Regions from separate parts of the Lentilactobacillus hilgardii genome, predicted to be linked through region 1. Evidence: predicted binding sites of a transcription regulator. Region 1 holds the regulator's gene; the other holds the start of a gene.
What was found. Region 1 encodes NrdR, which represses ribonucleotide reductase genes. Its sites were predicted from a motif close to ACACNATATATNGTGT; they were not measured.
Positions count from the first base shown of each region.

Region 2: nrdH (glutaredoxin-like protein NrdH) is a predicted target of NrdR. The motif match lies at 3,477-3,492, and genes of this name have one in related genera.

Region 1 is NZ_CP047121.1:1,819,961-1,828,375, reverse strand. Features, by position in the region: gene GQR93_RS08585 (Bax inhibitor-1/YccA family protein) at 1-428, shown strand, start outside; gene polA (DNA polymerase I) at 565-3,216, shown strand; gene mutM (DNA-formamidopyrimidine glycosylase) at 3,311-4,153, shown strand; gene coaE (dephospho-CoA kinase) at 4,146-4,739, shown strand; gene nrdR (transcriptional regulator NrdR) at 4,751-5,245, shown strand; gene GQR93_RS08560 (DnaD domain protein) at 5,245-6,690, shown strand; gene dnaI (primosomal protein DnaI) at 6,690-7,628, shown strand; gene thrS (threonine--tRNA ligase) at 7,961-8,415, shown strand, end outside.
Region 2 is NZ_CP047121.1:1,986,054-1,994,468, forward strand. Features, by position in the region: gene GQR93_RS09345 (YbaB/EbfC family nucleoid-associated protein) at 1-78, opposite strand, end outside; gene dnaX (DNA polymerase III subunit gamma/tau) at 102-1,868, opposite strand; RNA gene ffs (signal recognition particle sRNA small type) at 2,175-2,261, opposite strand; gene tadA (tRNA adenosine(34) deaminase TadA) at 2,307-2,780, opposite strand; gene GQR93_RS09365 (class I SAM-dependent methyltransferase) at 2,803-3,411, opposite strand; gene nrdH (glutaredoxin-like protein NrdH) at 3,573-3,803, shown strand; gene nrdE (class 1b ribonucleoside-diphosphate reductase subunit alpha) at 3,903-6,068, shown strand; gene nrdF (class 1b ribonucleoside-diphosphate reductase subunit beta) at 6,111-7,067, shown strand; gene GQR93_RS09385 (D-2-hydroxyacid dehydrogenase) at 7,196-8,191, opposite strand; gene GQR93_RS09390 (UDP-glucose--hexose-1-phosphate uridylyltransferase) at 8,367-8,415, opposite strand, start outside.

The DNA of each region.
Region 1 (8,415 bases):
TAAGCGGGTTCGTCTTTTCAACCCTTGCTTATCGTTATACGGGTGCTTCAATTGCGGCGGCCTTTGTGTCAGCGTCGGCAATCTTTATCACAATGACAGTTTTCGGATTAGTGACTAGAAAGAACCTGGATAAAATTGGTCGGCAGGCAATTGCCGCTTTAATTGCACTTGTTATTGCGATGATTATTAATATCTTCTTGAGAAGCACTCTAATTACGTTTGTCTTTTCAATTATTGCCGTTGTTATTTTTACAGCGCTGACGGCATATGATACGCAAAAGATGAAGCAAATGTACAATCAGGCGGGTAGTACTGGTCAAGTTTCTGTTAGTGGGTTGGCCGTGTTTGGTGCCCTTCAACTATACTTGGATTTTGTTAACCTATTCTTACAATTATTGCAGATTTTTGGTATGGGTGACGAACGCTAATATATGATTTAAAAGCGATGGACCGGGGAATTTTCCCCGGTTTTTTCATGCTTGGATTTTCGTTTGTCAAGGTCTTATTATTGCCTGTTACGAGTGGTAAAATTAACTTATAAGACTATCTTGTGAGGAGAATTTAATGACTAAAAAATTATTATTAATCGATGGTAACAGTATTGCGTTTAAAGCGTTTTATGCACTTTATAATTCATTGGAGCGCTTTACCAATTCATCCGGATTACATACATCTGCTATTTATGGATTTAATCGGATGTTAGACAAAGTTCTCCAAGAAGAGAAACCAACGGATATTTTGGTGGCCTTTGACGCTGGCAAAACAACTTTTCGAACTAAAATGTTTTCTGACTATAAGGGAAACAGGGCAAAAACGCCAACCGAACTATCGGAACAGTTTCCTTTTATCCGAGAATTAGTCAAAGCTCGAGGAATTTCATCTTATGAACTACCTGATTACGAAGCCGATGATATTATCGGTACCTTGGCAAAAGAGGCAGAGGACAAGGGAGATTATCAAGTTGTCATTTTGACAGGTGATCGAGACCTGACACAATTAACTTCTGACAAAACAACTGTTCAAATTTCAAAAAAAGGGACAACGGATCTTGAAAAATATACACCTCAACATGTAGAAGAAAAGTTGGGTGTTAAACCTTCACAAATCATCGATATTAAAGGACTAAAGGGAGATAATTCTGATAATTACCCTGGCGTCACAAAAGTTGGTGATAAAACTGCAATGAAATTGGTTCAGCAGTTTGGCTCAATCGAAAATATTTATTCAAATATTGATCATGTTTCTGGGAAAATGCTTAAGGAACATTTGCTAAACGATAAGGATAAAGCAGAACGTGGTAAAGTTTTAGCAACGATTAAACGAGACGCACCGATTAAAGTGTCCTTGGATGACTTAAAATATGAGGGCGACAACCTAGATAGGCTGACCGATTTTTATGAACGAATGGGTTTCAAATCTTTTCTGTCAAATCTTGGTGTTGACGCAACGGATAAAAATGAAATTGAAAACATTCAATATACGAAATTAACTTCAGATAATCTTGATCAGTTAAACCAATTTAAGGATGAAGTATCCTTTTACTTGGAAATGGATGATGAAAATTATCATACGGCCAATTTGATGGGCTTTGTGCTTGGGCATGAGGCTCAGTGGTTTGCGTCAAATGATATTTCTTTATTGAACACTAAACAGGTTAAAGCGATTCTCGAAAGTTCAACTGTTCAAAAAAATGTGTTTGATGCCAAACGGACTTACGTTGGGCTTTATCGGTCTTCAATCACGCTACAAAATGTTGATTTTGATATGTTGCTGGTTTCATATTTGCTCAATACAACTAATAATAGTAATGATGTTGGCACAGTCGCAAAGCTTCATGGGTTTGCAAACATTAAAACTGATGAAGAAGTTTACGGAAAAGGTGCGAAGAAGAAAATCGATCCTGAAGCACCCGAATTCTTTGATCATATTGTTCACAAGGCAAAAGCAATTGATCAATTGCATAATGATATGTTTAAAGCACTTGATGAACATAATCAAACAACTTTGTATCGGGATATTGAAATTAAGATTGCTTTTGTGTTGGCTAAAATGGAGATTGCGGGAATCAAAGTAAATCCCGAGACGCTGGAACAAATGGGAAGCAAATTTAAAGAACGCCTGGCTGAAATTGAACAAACCATTTTTCAAGAGGCTGGTGAAGAATTTAATATCGGTTCTCCTAAACAACTCGGGCATATTCTTTTTGAAAAGATGCGGTTGCCGATTCTAAAGAAAACCAAGACCGGTTATTCAACTTCAGTTGATGTGTTGGAAAAGTTAGCACCCGATGCGCCTATCGTGCAAAATGTTTTAAATTATCGTCAAATTTCGAAATTACAATCGACTTACATTGATGGTTTGTTAAAAGTGATCCATAAGAATGATTCAAAAGTTCATACAAGATATTTACAAACATTGACGCAGACCGGCCGTTTGTCTTCCGTGGATCCGAATTTGCAGAATATCCCGGTTCGCTCCGAAGAGGGACGTTTGATTCGTCAGGCATTTGTTCCTTCCCATGAAGATTGGCAGATTTGGTCATCTGATTATTCACAGATTGAATTGCGTGTTTTGGCATCCATTACCGGAGATAAGAATATGCAGGAAGCCTTTCGTGAGGGAGAAGATATTCATGCAACAACGGCCCGAAGAATTTTTGGGTTGGCTTCAAATGATGATGTGACACCTGAGTTAAGGCGGCAGGCAAAGGCAGTTAATTTCGGAATTGTTTATGGCATTAGTGATTACGGATTGGCTAATAACACTGGTATTAGTCGAAAACAGGCTCATCAATTTATTCAAAGGTATTTTGAGGAATATCCGGGTGTCAAAAAATATACAGAAGATATTGTTGAATTCGCTAAAAATCATGGTTATGTTGAAACCATTGCTCATCGACGTCGTTATTTACCTGATATTCATTCAAGGAATTTCAATTTAAGGTCCTTTGCGGAACGAACAGCAATGAACACACCCATTCAAGGGAGTGCAGCAGATATCATTAAAATTGCGATGATTAATATGGATGAGGCACTGAAGCCTTTAAAAACGCGCATGCTGCTTCAAGTTCATGATGAATTAATTTTTGAGGTTCCTAATGATGAAATGGAAACTGTCGAAAAGTTAATTCCAAAAGTGATGGATTCTGCAATCAAGCTTAACATTCCATTAAAAGTAGAGAGTCATTGGGGAAAGACTTGGTATGAGGCTAAATGATGCAAGATATTATTATTGTTTGGTTGACAGATTATTGCTTTATTTAGGCAACAATTTTTAAATGTTTAATTAAGTAGAATCAAGGAGATAGATTATGCCTGAATTACCAGAAGTTGAAACTGTTCGAAGGGGCCTGACCGAACTGGTTGCAGGAAGTCAAATTCGGACGGTAGATGTGTTATATCCTAAAATGATCAATTTACCACCTGAGGATTTCACAAACGCACTCAAAAATCAGATCATTGAAAAAATTGATCGCCGGGGTAAATATTTATTTATTCGGATTAACAATGGATTAACAATTGTATCCCACCTTCGAATGGAAGGAAAGTACGATGTTGAGCCTGAAGGAACACCTCTAAGCAAGCACACTCATATTGTTTTTCATTTAACCGATGGGCGTCAGCTTCGATATAATGATACGCGAAAATTCGGTAGAATGAATTTGGTTGACACCGGGCATGAACTGACTGTGGCTGGATTAAAAACAATAGGTCCTGAGCCGACTGAAAGGGACTTAACCTTAGATTACATGAGAAAAATATTTGGTAAAAGTAAAAAGCTGGTCAAGCCGTTTCTTTTGGATCAGAGTAATATTGCCGGCTTGGGAAACATTTATGCCGATGAGGTGCTTTGGTTAAGCAAAATCAACCCTAAGCAGCCTGTCAATACACTATCAGTGGCAGAACTCAAATTACTCCGTAAAAGTATTATTGATGAAATCAAAAAGGCAATTGATGGTCACGGGACTACTGTTCATTCTTACTCCAATGCTTATGGCGAAGCTGGCAATTTTCAAAATCATTTAAACGTCTATGGTCGACAGGGAGAACCTTGTCTTAGGTGTGGGACACCTATTGAAAAAATCAAACTGGCCCAAAGGGGGACACATTTTTGCCCAAATTGTCAGGTGATTCACGGTGATCGTCATGAATAAAGTGATTGGATTAACAGGTGGTATTGCAACGGGAAAATCTGCAGTGAGCACTTTTCTTGGCAGGAAAGGCATTCCGATAATTGATGCAGACATCGTGGCACATCAGGTTCAAGAGCCTGGTGAGAACGGTTTAAAGGCAATCACAGCGGAATTCGGTCAGGAAGTATTAGCTTCAAGCGGTCGCCTTGATCGAACCAGACTCGGGGAAATTGTTTTTCAACATCCCCAAAAATTAAAACGACTTGTTCAAGTGATGGATCCCTTCATCAGAGAAAAAATCATTCATGAAATTGATCGTTACCGTGATAAGCAATTAACGGTCCTAGACGCCCCAACTTTATTTGAAAACGGGTATACTTATTTGACAGATTCAATTGTTGTTGTATATTGTGATCCAGTGACTCAAATGAAACGTTTAAGACGCAGAGATGATTTAACAATTAGTCAGGCGTCTGCCAGAATTAAAAGCCAGTGGTCACTGCAGACAAAATGTGATTTGGCTGATACAATTATTTATAATTCAGGTAGTTTAGAAAATACAAATATGCAAGTAGAAGATTGGTTACAACAAGAAAAGAAATATTAGAGGTGAAAGCCATGCAATGTCCTCATTGTGGATATAACGGGTCCAAGGTTGTCGATAGTCGACCAACCGATGATGGTCGTGTCATTCGGCGCCGTAGAGAATGTGAACACTGTGGCTTTAGATTCACGACGTTTGAACGGGTCGAAGCAACACCACTTCTGGTTATCAAAAAAAATGGCAATCGAGAAGAGTTTAACCGCGAAAAAATTCTTAAAGGTGTCGTGAGGTCGGCTGAAAAGCGGCCGATTTCAATGGATGCGATTACTGATTTGGTTGATCGGGTTGAAAATAAAGTTCGTTCTTCAGGTGAAAATGAAGTTACCAGTCGTCAAATCGGAGAGTATGTGATGGAGGAACTGGTGAATCTGGATGAGATTGCGTATATCAGGTTTGCCAGTGTTTATCGTCAATTTAAGGATATGTCTGTTTTTTATAAAGAACTCAAAGAAGTTATGGAGAAGGATAAGAAAAAGAATGCTGCTAAACAGCATCCTGAGGAGAAGTAATGTTAAATTCGGAAAATAAATTAACTCCCGATTCGAAATATCTTGTTTTGAATGCCAGTGCAAACAAAAGCGTAGATCAGAGTGTTCTTACCAACTTGTATTTACCAATTATTGGGCGGGGTGCAGTGCAGCTTTATAATTTACTTTGGTCATTGAGTGTGAGCGATCATAATCGATTGATTCTTCATAAACATTTTGAACTCCAAAGTATTTTGGATATTGGTATTGACAAATTATTACGGTATCGCCGTAAGCTCGAAGCAGTTAATTTATTAGTCACATCCGTCTCACTTACTTCACCTGATAGTTATGTTTATTCCATGAGAGAGCCATGCACGGCAACCGAGTTTTTAAAAACTGATATTTTGTCGATTTTACTTTTGGGAAGAGTGGGTGAGGATACCTATAACCGAATTGTTGCTCGGCTGTTTATTCCAATGCCGGATGTTGGCCAGGTTAAGAATGTCTCGGCTTCGCTCCTTGATGTTTTTCAGATTCCGGAAAATTCTGTTAAAAATATTCCTGGTCCGGTTAATATTGCCAAGCAAACCATCTCGGGGAATTCTGCTGAACTGAATCATCGTTATTTGGAACCTTCAAAAGAGGAGTTTGATTTTAATCTTCTTTTGGATATTTTAGAAAATTCGTACGTTGATGCTGCCAGTGTTAAAGCGGCACAGCCATTGATTTTGTCTGAGTATTCACTTTATGGTATAGATGAAATTAAAATGGGTGAATTGATCAAGAAAGCGACAAATCTAAACACGAATAAATTGAATCAGAAAAGTTTGAAATTCATTATTGCACGCGACTTTACACAACCACAAGTTAGAGTGCCGGATTCAATAAACAAGAAGCCTGAAGATGATGCGGATGGGCAACAACTGGTACAACAATTTGATCAGCCCACTCAACAAGTTATCCAGATTAGTAAAGAAAATGCGCCAATTAGCTTTTTAAAGCAAATTAAAGACCAAAAGGGCGGTATGGTAACTGCTGGTGAGCAACGAATGATTCGAGAACTGGTTTCGAAGGGATTGCTTCCGCGTGAGGTTATTAACGTTCTTATTTACTATGTTCTCATCGGAATTGGAAATTCAACTCTCAATCAAAATTTAGTTAATACAATTGCGGATAATTGGGCTCAAAACCATGTAACGAATGCAGAAAAAGCCATTTTACAGGTTCAAAAACGAACTGAAGAAAAGCAGGAAAAAGAGACACAACGATCGCAACGACGATATTCATCCGGCGGCCGCCGACAGATTACAGAAACACTTCCTGACTGGGCAAAGAAAGAAAAACAACAGACTAAGGAAGCATCAAAAAAGGCAAAGCAGTCGGCTGAGCAACAGAAAACAGGCCCTGATGAAGCAGAACGAAAGCGTGTTAATAAAGAGTTGGCAGAGTTGCGGAAGAGAAAAGAGAAACGAGGTGAGAACTGATGGAACCGGTTAGCAAATATATTCAGCAGTTTTTGAAGGAACGAACAATTAACGGAAAAGGCGCAAGAAAAAGCTTTCAAGTCGCTGTTAGGCAAATTGAAACGGATCCTGAAATTCAACAGTTTTTAAAAGAAAATAAGGCGAAGTTGGCAGAGGATGCAGCTCAACGATCTATTGCAAAACTTCGTGAATATTTAATGGTTCGTGATACATTGAAGAAAAAACAAAAATCATTTGTACCGGGATATGTACCAAAGCTTGTTGTCAGTGATCATTTGATCGAAGTTTCTTACGCACCATCGGCTGAGACGCTTGATAAACAAAAGGCCGAACGACTGGCACGGCGTGTTACGACTATTTCAATGCCCAAAGATATTCGCAATGCATCGCTTGATAATTTTGATCAAACCGACAGTCGATATCGGGCATTTGCAAAGGCCGTTCACTTCACTTCAAAGTATATGGCTAAAGACCAGTTTGAACCTGGTTACTATATTTACGGGCCCTTCGGTGTTGGTAAAACTTATTTATTAGGTGCACTTGCCAATGATTTGGCGGATAGTGGCGTATTGACAACGTTGGTTCATTTTCCCAGCTTTGAAAGTGAAATGAAGGCGTCAATTTCAGATAACAGCTATCTAGACAAAATTGATGCTGTCAAAAAATCACAGATTTTAATGTTGGATGATGTTGGTGCCGGTTCGTTGTCATCGTGGGTACGTGATGAGGTTCTGGGCGTTATCCTTGAATATCGAATGCAACAGCAACTACCGATGTTTTTCAGTTCAAATTTGTCTATGGAGCAATTGGAGGAAGAGTGGCTGACATTTAACAATCACGGTGACGCTGAACCGTTAAAGGCACAACGGCTCATGCAACGAATTAGGTTCCTATCTCGCGAGGTAGAAATGCCGGGTCAAAATCGTCGGCCAATGTAAATTGTTTAATTTAGATTGACAACTTTAAGAAGGAATCCTATACTTAAAAGCAATGAATCAGGAAGATATGATAATCATTTCTCATCAAAGGGAGAACGGCTCTAGACTGAAAGGCTGTTTGTTTAGAAAATGGTTGTTACCACTTTTTGATAATCGGATTGCGGATAATGCTATCCCGGATGGTCCCGTTAGCAACCACTTGAGAGCTTTTTGGTGAAGTGGATACTTTTCCAAAATCCAAAAGGGTGGAACCGCGCTAATAACGTCCCTAGTATACAATTGTGTACTAGGGATTTTTTGTGGTTCTAGAAAGAAAAAAGGAGTTAGAGGATATGTCAAAACTTTCATTTGAATTTCCAGACGGTAGTGTAAAAGAATTTGACGACGGCGTTACCGCTGAAGACATTGCAAAATCGATTTCAATTAGTTTAGGGAAAAAGGCTGTTGCCGGAAAAGTTGACGGTCAGTTTGTAAATGATAACGAGCCTTTACATAAGGGTGGTAAAGTCGAAATCGTCACAGGCGACAGTCAAGATGGCCTGAATGTTCTTCGAGAAACTGCAGCTCAGGTACTTAAAGCTGCAATTGCTTCAAATTTCAAGGATATTCGCTTTGGTGAAAGTGCAGCCGATGATGATGGCTTCTTTGTTGATACCGATAAACCTGAGACTCAAATCAGTGTTGATCAATTAGACAGTTTAACAAAATCGATGCAACAAATTATCAGCAAAGATTTACCTATTAAGGTCACGTTCTTAAGTAAAGACGATGCACTGAAACAAGTTGT
Region 2 (8,415 bases), 170 kb from region 1:
ATCTTGTTCTTCCTTAAGTTGCTTTTGCATCTTTTGCATTTGTTTCATCATCTTATTCATATTCATACCATTCATCATTTTAAAATTCCTCCGTCTACTATTTAATCATTTTTAATATCGAGAATGTCTTTACCGAATAACTCTTCCGCCTTTTTTACGATCGGCTTGGGATCGTTTGAATCCGGATCGATCTTTTCTTCTTCCGTGGACGTCTCCTGACTCTTTGGATCGGTATTTTGCTTACCCTTCAGCTCATCCTTGTGACTAGCTAAATAATCTTTCCGAATTTTCGGCCATTGATTATCCGGCACGAAAACAATTTTGGGTGCTTTAACGGCAATTCGGTCCAAATTGTTTTCCAAGGCATCACATAATTCTCGATTAGCTTGCGCTTTTTGAAAGAAAATCGGATACTCAAATGATACAATCACACCATCGGGGCTGGCCGCAACCGGTTTGGAGACATGCATCACTGCTCGTTGTGTAACAGACAGTGCGTTCATCAAATCCGGCCAAACCTGCTGGAATTCATTAAGGCTCTGTCTGGTAGCCTTTCCCAAGATCGGATAAATCTTGGCCAATTCAACGCGTGCATTCCCAGACTTAGCCTCAATGGGTTTTGGTTTAACCATCGGCTGACTTTGAGACGCCTCATCAGCCGGACCGGATTTCTTAAGTTGTTCGATTTCCCTTTGGAGCTCATTAACTTTATCGGTTAACGCCTTAATTTTACCATTTTCGTCGATATTATCGACTGAAGTAGTCGTTGAAACGCCCTGAGGCTGTTTCAGGTGCGTGATTTTAACCGTCAAAACCTGTAAATAAACATCCGGATGAGCCGTGTATCTCAACGAATTAGCAATCTCGTTTAATTCATTAATGATTTGATAAATTTCTTCATCGCTGATCTGGTCACTCAATGCTTTGAATTTATCATCAACCATCCCTAGTTCCAGCTGCTCAACGATTTGTGGATCCTGTTGATACAAAAGAATGTCTTGGCAATAACTGGTTAAGTCTTCAACAAATCGACTAGCATCTTTCCCGTTATCAAGCACCTTCTGAACGGTAATCAAAGCATTTTTCGTATCCTTTTTAATCACTTGCTCGACATAAGTTGTCAATAATTCATTTGTTACGCTTCCGGTTACTTGAAGGGCGTTTTCATAGGTCACCTTATCATCACCGTATGACATAGCCTGATCAAGAATGCTTAAAGCATCCCGCATCCCGCCTTCGGCTGCTTTTGCAATGAGTTTTAATGCTTTATCATCGTACTCAATGTTCTTTTGTTTAAGGATGTAGGCCATTCGTTCCAAAATATCCTCTGGCCTAATCCGCTTAAAATCAAATTTTTGCGTTCGAGAAATAATGGTAGCCGGAATTTTATGGGGTTCCGTTGTCGCCAAAATAAAAATAACGTTTGCAGGTGGTTCTTCCAATGTTTTTAGAAGTGCGTTAAACGCACCCGTAGACAACATATGCACTTCATCAATAATATAAACTTTATAATCAGCCTTCGTTGGCGCATATTTAACCTTGTCACGAATGTCGCGAATTTCCTCAACACCATTATTAGAAGCCGCGTCAATTTCAATAACGTCACTCAGGCTGCCCTCGTTAATTGCCCTGCAAGTTTCACACTTATTACAAGGTTCGCCGTCCTCAAGGTAATGACAGTTAACTGCCTTGGCAAAAATCTTTGCAGCAGACGTCTTACCAGTTCCTCGAGGACCGGTAAATAAATAGGCATGGCTGATTTGTTTTGTTAAAATTGCATTTTTCAGTGTTTGGGTAATAATTGACTGGCCAACAATTTCATCAAAACGTTGGGGTCGCCAAACCCGGTATAATGCCTGATAGCTCATTTCCGATCCTCCTTTAGAATCATTAATTACTCTGACAATAAACTCGTAAGCAGTGGTTAAAATACTTAAACAATTATATGCTGAATCGTCCGGAATTGCCAACCAAATTAGCCCTGTTTTGGGCAAGCTTATCGAAAATCTTAATTTGTTTGAGTCGTCAATACACTCCCCAATTAAAAATAATCAGCTGTGTTTATGACCAAACAAAAAGTATGAACGGTGTTCATTCAAGACACGATTCATACTCAAGTAATCCAAATTATAAAAATCTCCCAGCAATATTTCTTTGCTGGGAGTCTAATAGTCATAAACAAGAGGCACAGTGTCGATGATACTTAGTGCTGCTTCCTTCCGGACCTGACACAGTTCGTAACCCGACCCTTGCCTCAGGGCCTTGCGGCAATAACTATCATATCGTATTTTCAGAGAAAAAGCCAGTCACTTCTGTTTTTTTCTTTTTCGAGCAGCTTTAAAAAAGTCTTTCATAATCTTTGAACATGCGGGTTGAAGGACTCCTTCAAGAACTTCAACATTATGATTTAATCGTGAATCTTCTAGAACTTTGTAAAGGCTTCTAACCGCTCCCGCTTTTTTATCCCGGGCTCCGAAAACAACTCTATCAATTCGAGAGTTGACAATTGCCCCCGAACACATCAGGCAAGGCTCAATCGTCACATAAAGTTCACAATCAACGAGTCGCCAACTCCTCAAATAACGACAAGCTTCCTCAATTGCCATAATCTCTGCGTGGGCGACCCCGTCATTTAGGTGCTCACGCAAATTGTGCCCTCGACCAATGATTTGCCCATCTTGGGTAATGACTGCTCCAATCGGCACTTCACCAATCAAGTATGCCTTTTGTGCTTCAATCAACGCCATTTTCATAAATTTTTCGTCTTTATTTTGACTCATTCGAACCTCTCAATTAAATCGATTACTCATTAACACTACGAAGGATGTAGTAACCCTTATCTCGTTTAACAATCTCACAGTTACCGAAAACCTTTGTCATTAATTTTTTGGCCGAAGGCGCGCCTTGTTTCTTTTGCAGAACAACCGTCAGCGTGGCATTGGGCTTTAAATGTGAGACCGCTCCTGTTATCATATCGTCCACGACTTTTTTTCCTGCTCTAACAGGCGGATTGGTCACAATTGCTGCATAGTTGTCTTTAATGTTAGAATAACTGTTGCTGGCAAAAATTCGAACATTTGAAATGCCATTAGCCTGTGCATTCTTTTCTGCTAATGCTAAGGCAATCTCATTGACATCTACCATGTCAACCACTCTGTCGGGCTGGATCTTTGCAATTGCCAGACCAATCGGCCCATATCCGGTACCCATATCTAAAATATTACCATCCGGAATATTCTCAACGTCCACATTTTCGAGCAATACTCGACTGCCATAATCAACTCGGTGTTTTGAAAACACTCCGTTGTCTGAAGTAAACACAAAGTTGTTTCCTAATAGTGCGTATTCCCAAGTAATCGGTTCAGATTTGACATCTGGATGCTTTGAATAATAAAATTGATTTTTATCCATGAAAAAACTCCTTAAATTAACGTTTGACAAGGATCAACCACATTTAGTATTGATATTTTTTATCATCACAATATATTGTGTTAATCCGTTGATTTTTTGTAAGTTTAGTGTAAACTAGAATCATAAATTAAAAAAGAAATGATTAAAGCGGGGTGTGCCAAATGGCAAAGGTAACAGTATATTCAAAAAATAATTGTATGCAGTGTAAAATGACAAAGCGTTACTTGGCAGAACATCATGTTAAGTTTGAAGAGCACAATATCAATGAGCAGCCAGAATACGTAGACTATCTTAAAGATAAAGGTTTCCTGGCTTTACCAGTAGTCGATGTTGATGGACAGCAAGCGTTTAGTGGATTCCGTCCTGATGAACTTCAAAGAATCGCCGGATAATCTTTGTCCATTTTAACATACTGATTAATTTTAAACGGGCGGAACCAATTTTGGCTTCGCTTATTTTATTCGCAAAATTACAGAAAGCGTGGTCTCACTATGTCTCTTCATAATCTTAAGGATGTTACATATTTCGATCTAAATAACGAAATTAACATCCCCGTTGATAACCAAATCCCTCTACAAAAGGATCAGCAGGCTCTCCAAGCCTTTCTTAAGCAAAATGTCACTCCCAATTTGATGACATTTGACAGCCTGCAGGATCGATTTGATTATCTTATTGAAAATCATTATTACGAAGCGGGATTTATCAAGAAATATCCCATTTCATTTATTGAGAAACTTTATCAATACTTGAAAGATCAAGATTTTCATTTCAAATCATTTATGGCGGCTTATAAATTTTACGCGCAATATGCTTTAAAAACAAACGATAACGATAAATACTTGGAGTCTTTCCTGGATCGCGTTGCTGCCAATGCGCTTTTCTTTGCCGACGGGGATGAACAACTTGCGATGAACTTAGCTGACGAAATTATTCATCAACGCTACCAACCGGCGACCCCAAGTTTTTTAAACGCTGGTCGGCAAAATCGTGGTGAATTTGTTTCATGCTTCTTAATTCAATCAACCGACGATATGAACACGATCGGTCGAACAATTAATTCTGCCCTTCAGCTATCAAGAATTGGCGGTGGCGTCGGCATTAACCTTTCTAATTTACGTGCGGCCGGTGATCCAATTAAGCATATTGAAGGCGCTGCTTCCGGTGTTGTCCCGGTCATGAAGTTGTTGGAGGATAGTTTCTCCTACTCTAATCAACTCGGTCAGCGTCAAGGAGCCGGTGTCGTTTACCTATCTGTTTTTCATCCCGACATCATTTCGTTTCTTGGTGCCAAAAAAGAAAATGCGGATGAAAAGATTCGGTTGAAGACACTCTCACTTGGCGTGACTGTCCCTGATAAGTATTACGAACTCGTAAAAGCCGATGCCGACATGTACCTATTCAGCCCTTATGACGTCGAACGCGAATATGGGGTACCATTCTCATATGTCGATATCACAAAAGAATATGATCATTTAGTTGCCAATGACAAGATTAAGAAAACTAAAGTAAAAGCTCGGGACCTTGAAACCGAAATCAGCAAACTGCAGCAGGAATCCGGTTACCCATATATCATCAATATCGATACTGCCAACCGTGAAAATCCGATTGACGGCCGAATTGTCATGAGCAACCTTTGCTCTGAAATTCTACAAGTACAAACACCTTCAACTGTAGATAACGAGCAACATTATATCAAACTGGGAAAAGATATTTCCTGTAATTTAGGTTCCACAAACATTGCCAACATGATGAACGCAACGAACTTTGGCCATTCAGTTGAATCAATGGTCCGGGCCCTGACGTTTGTAACCGACCACTCTAATATTGACGTGGTTCCTTCAATTCAAAACGGAAACCGTGAATCCCATTCCATTGGTTTGGGTGCTATGGGACTCCATAGCTACTTTGCCAAAAGCCACATGCATTACGGCTCTCCTGAATCAATCGAATTTACTAGTGTTTACTTCATGCTGTTAAATTACTGGAGCTTGGTTGCTTCTAACAAGATCGCCAAAGAACGGCATCAAACATTCGACAATTTTGAAAAAAGCAAATACGCAGATGGCACCTACTTTGATAAATATTTAAATCATTCATACGCACCGCAATCAGATAAGGTTAAGCAATTATTCCAAGGCATCACAATCCCAACGAACGAAGATTGGGTGGCTTTAAAGAAGGCTGTTATGGAAGACGGCCTTTATCATCAAAATCGGCTTGCCGTTGCGCCAAACGGTTCAATCTCTTATATTAACGACACAACTGCCAGTCTTCATCCAATTATTAATCGAATTGAAGAGCGTCAGGAATCAAAGATCGGTAAAATTTATTATCCCGCTCCTTATCTTTCAAATGACACGATGCCGTATTATACTTCAGCCTACGATATGGACATGCGTAAAGTCATTGATATTTACGCGGCTGCGCAGGTACATGTTGATCAAGGGATGGCACTGACCCTCTTCATGCGTTCAACCATTCCAGAAGGCCTGTACGAATGGAAAAATGGTCGAACTGACAAGATGACTACCAGAGATCTGAATATTCTAAGAAATTATGCCCATCGCAAGGGAATCAAATCAATTTACTACATTCGAACTTTTACAGATGATCAGCAGGAAGTCGGTTCAAATCAATGTGAAAGTTGTGTTATTTAGTGAGTTATCCTGAAGTTTAAGTAAGATAAAAGGAAGTTAATAATGACTGAAAACTATAAAGCAATCAATTGGAATGCAATCGATGATCAGATCGATAAAGCAACCTGGGAAAAATTAACCGAACAATTCTGGCTGGATACCCGAATTCCTCTTTCAAACGATTTGTCTGATTGGCGTACACTGGACCAAGACCATCAATGGGTGGTTGGTCATGTCTTCGGTGGCCTAACTTTATTAGATACTTTACAATCACAAGAAGGGATGGCCTCACTGCGAAAAGACGTTCAAACACCACATGAAACAGCGGTACTGAATAACATTCAATTCATGGAATCTGTTCATGCCAAAAGTTATTCATCAATCTTCTCAACGCTAAACACACCCGAACAAATCGATGAGATTTTTGATTGGAGTGATACAGAAGAATTTCTTCAAAACAAGGCCCTTAAGATTCGTGATATTTACGAAAATAACCCGGATCCATTAAAGAAAAAAATAGCCAGTGTCTTTTTGGAAACTTTTCTCTTTTATTCAGGTTTCTATACCCCACTTTGGTATCTTGGCCATAACAAAATCCCAAATGTCGCGGAAATCATCAAGCTGATTCTCAGAGACGAATCTGTCCACGGAACCTATATCGGCTACAAATTTCAAATAGGTTTTAACCAATTGCCAAAAACAAAACAGGAAGATTTAAAAAATTGGCTTTATGATTTACTTTATAAGCTTTATGCAAACGAAGAAAAGTATACACACCTATTATATGATCAAACCGGTTGGACCGATGACGTACTGGTATTTATTCGTTATAACGCTAACAAAGCCTTGATGAACCTGGGTCAAGATCCCCTTTTCCCAGACACTGCAGAAGACGTCAACCCGGTTGTCATGAACGGTATTTCGACTTCAACAGCCAACCATGATTTCTTCTCACAGGTTGGAAACGGGTACTTATTGGGTAATGTTGAATCTATGTCCGATAGTGATTACGACATTTAACCTGCATATTGATGGATAGTCAATTATTTTAAAAGAATAGCAAGACAAAAAGAGGAATCTCAAGGGATTCCTCTTTTTGTCTTGCTATTTATCACTTGTCTCGCTTACCCAATCATTATTTTAAAAAATCAGCCAACAATATCTTTGGGTCTTCCACCCGTAAACATTACCTTTAAATTGTTTAATGAAATGGTCACCATATTTTTAACCGATTCAGTTGTGTGAAAGGCCGAATGTGGTGTCAAAATGACATTTGGCATCATTGACAGCTTAATTAAATCAGAATCAGTAATCTTCTTCGTAGAGCGCGAATCTTGTAAGTCGGCCGATTCATTTTCTAAAGTATCAACTCCAGCCGCTGCAATTTCACCACTTTCCAAAGCAAAAATAAGATCGCCTGTATTTACAATTGACCCTCGGGCAGTATTAATTAAAATAGCATTATCCTTCATTGCTTCGAAAACTTCATGATTAAATAAATGAAAATTATCTTGCGTAGCCGGCATATGCAAACTAATAATGTCACTTTGTCCAAATATATCTTCTAAATGATCGACATACTCAAATTCGCCATTTGTTGATTTTAAAGGATACTTGTCATAAGCAATGACTTTGGCACCTAATCCCCGAAACAGTTGAATAGCATGGCGACCAATTCGACCCGTTCCAATAACGCCAACAGTTTGTTCACTGATTAGACGCCCCATAAATTCTGATGAAAAGTGAAATTCATGCTTGTCTTGCAATTGTTGTTGCATATAACCAACTTTCCTAGAGAGATAAAGGGCCATCATAACCGCAAACTCGGCAATACTTTCCGGGCTATAGGCAGGAACATTGGTAATTAAAACCCCATTATCTTTAGCAGCCTGCATATCAATGTTATCAATTCCGACATTTCTCAACGCCAAATACTTAATCCCAAGTTGATGAAAAGAGTCGAACAATTCCCTTGAATAAGGAATCGTTTGTAGACAGGAAATACCGTCAAATCCCTGCGCTTCACTAATCGTTTCTGTATTTAACGTCGTTGTCGTTGATGTAACGTCAACCTGATGATCTTTTCCCCATTTTTCAACAAACGGGATTTCATCGTCCCGAACATTATAAACTATAAATCTCACAAGAAAGCCTCCTGAGTCTGCATGCCAGCGTTAAATTCAGATGATCGTCAATGTTAATTAAGTCTTACGGGATCACCAGTTTACATGCCACTTTAAGTTTACTATACCAAAAAGAAAGCTGCCAGACCAACATCAAGCCCGGCAACATTCTTTTCTAATTAAATCATATAGATAATTATTTCAATTTTTGAATGAAGTGATCAAATGCATGTTGACCCTCATCG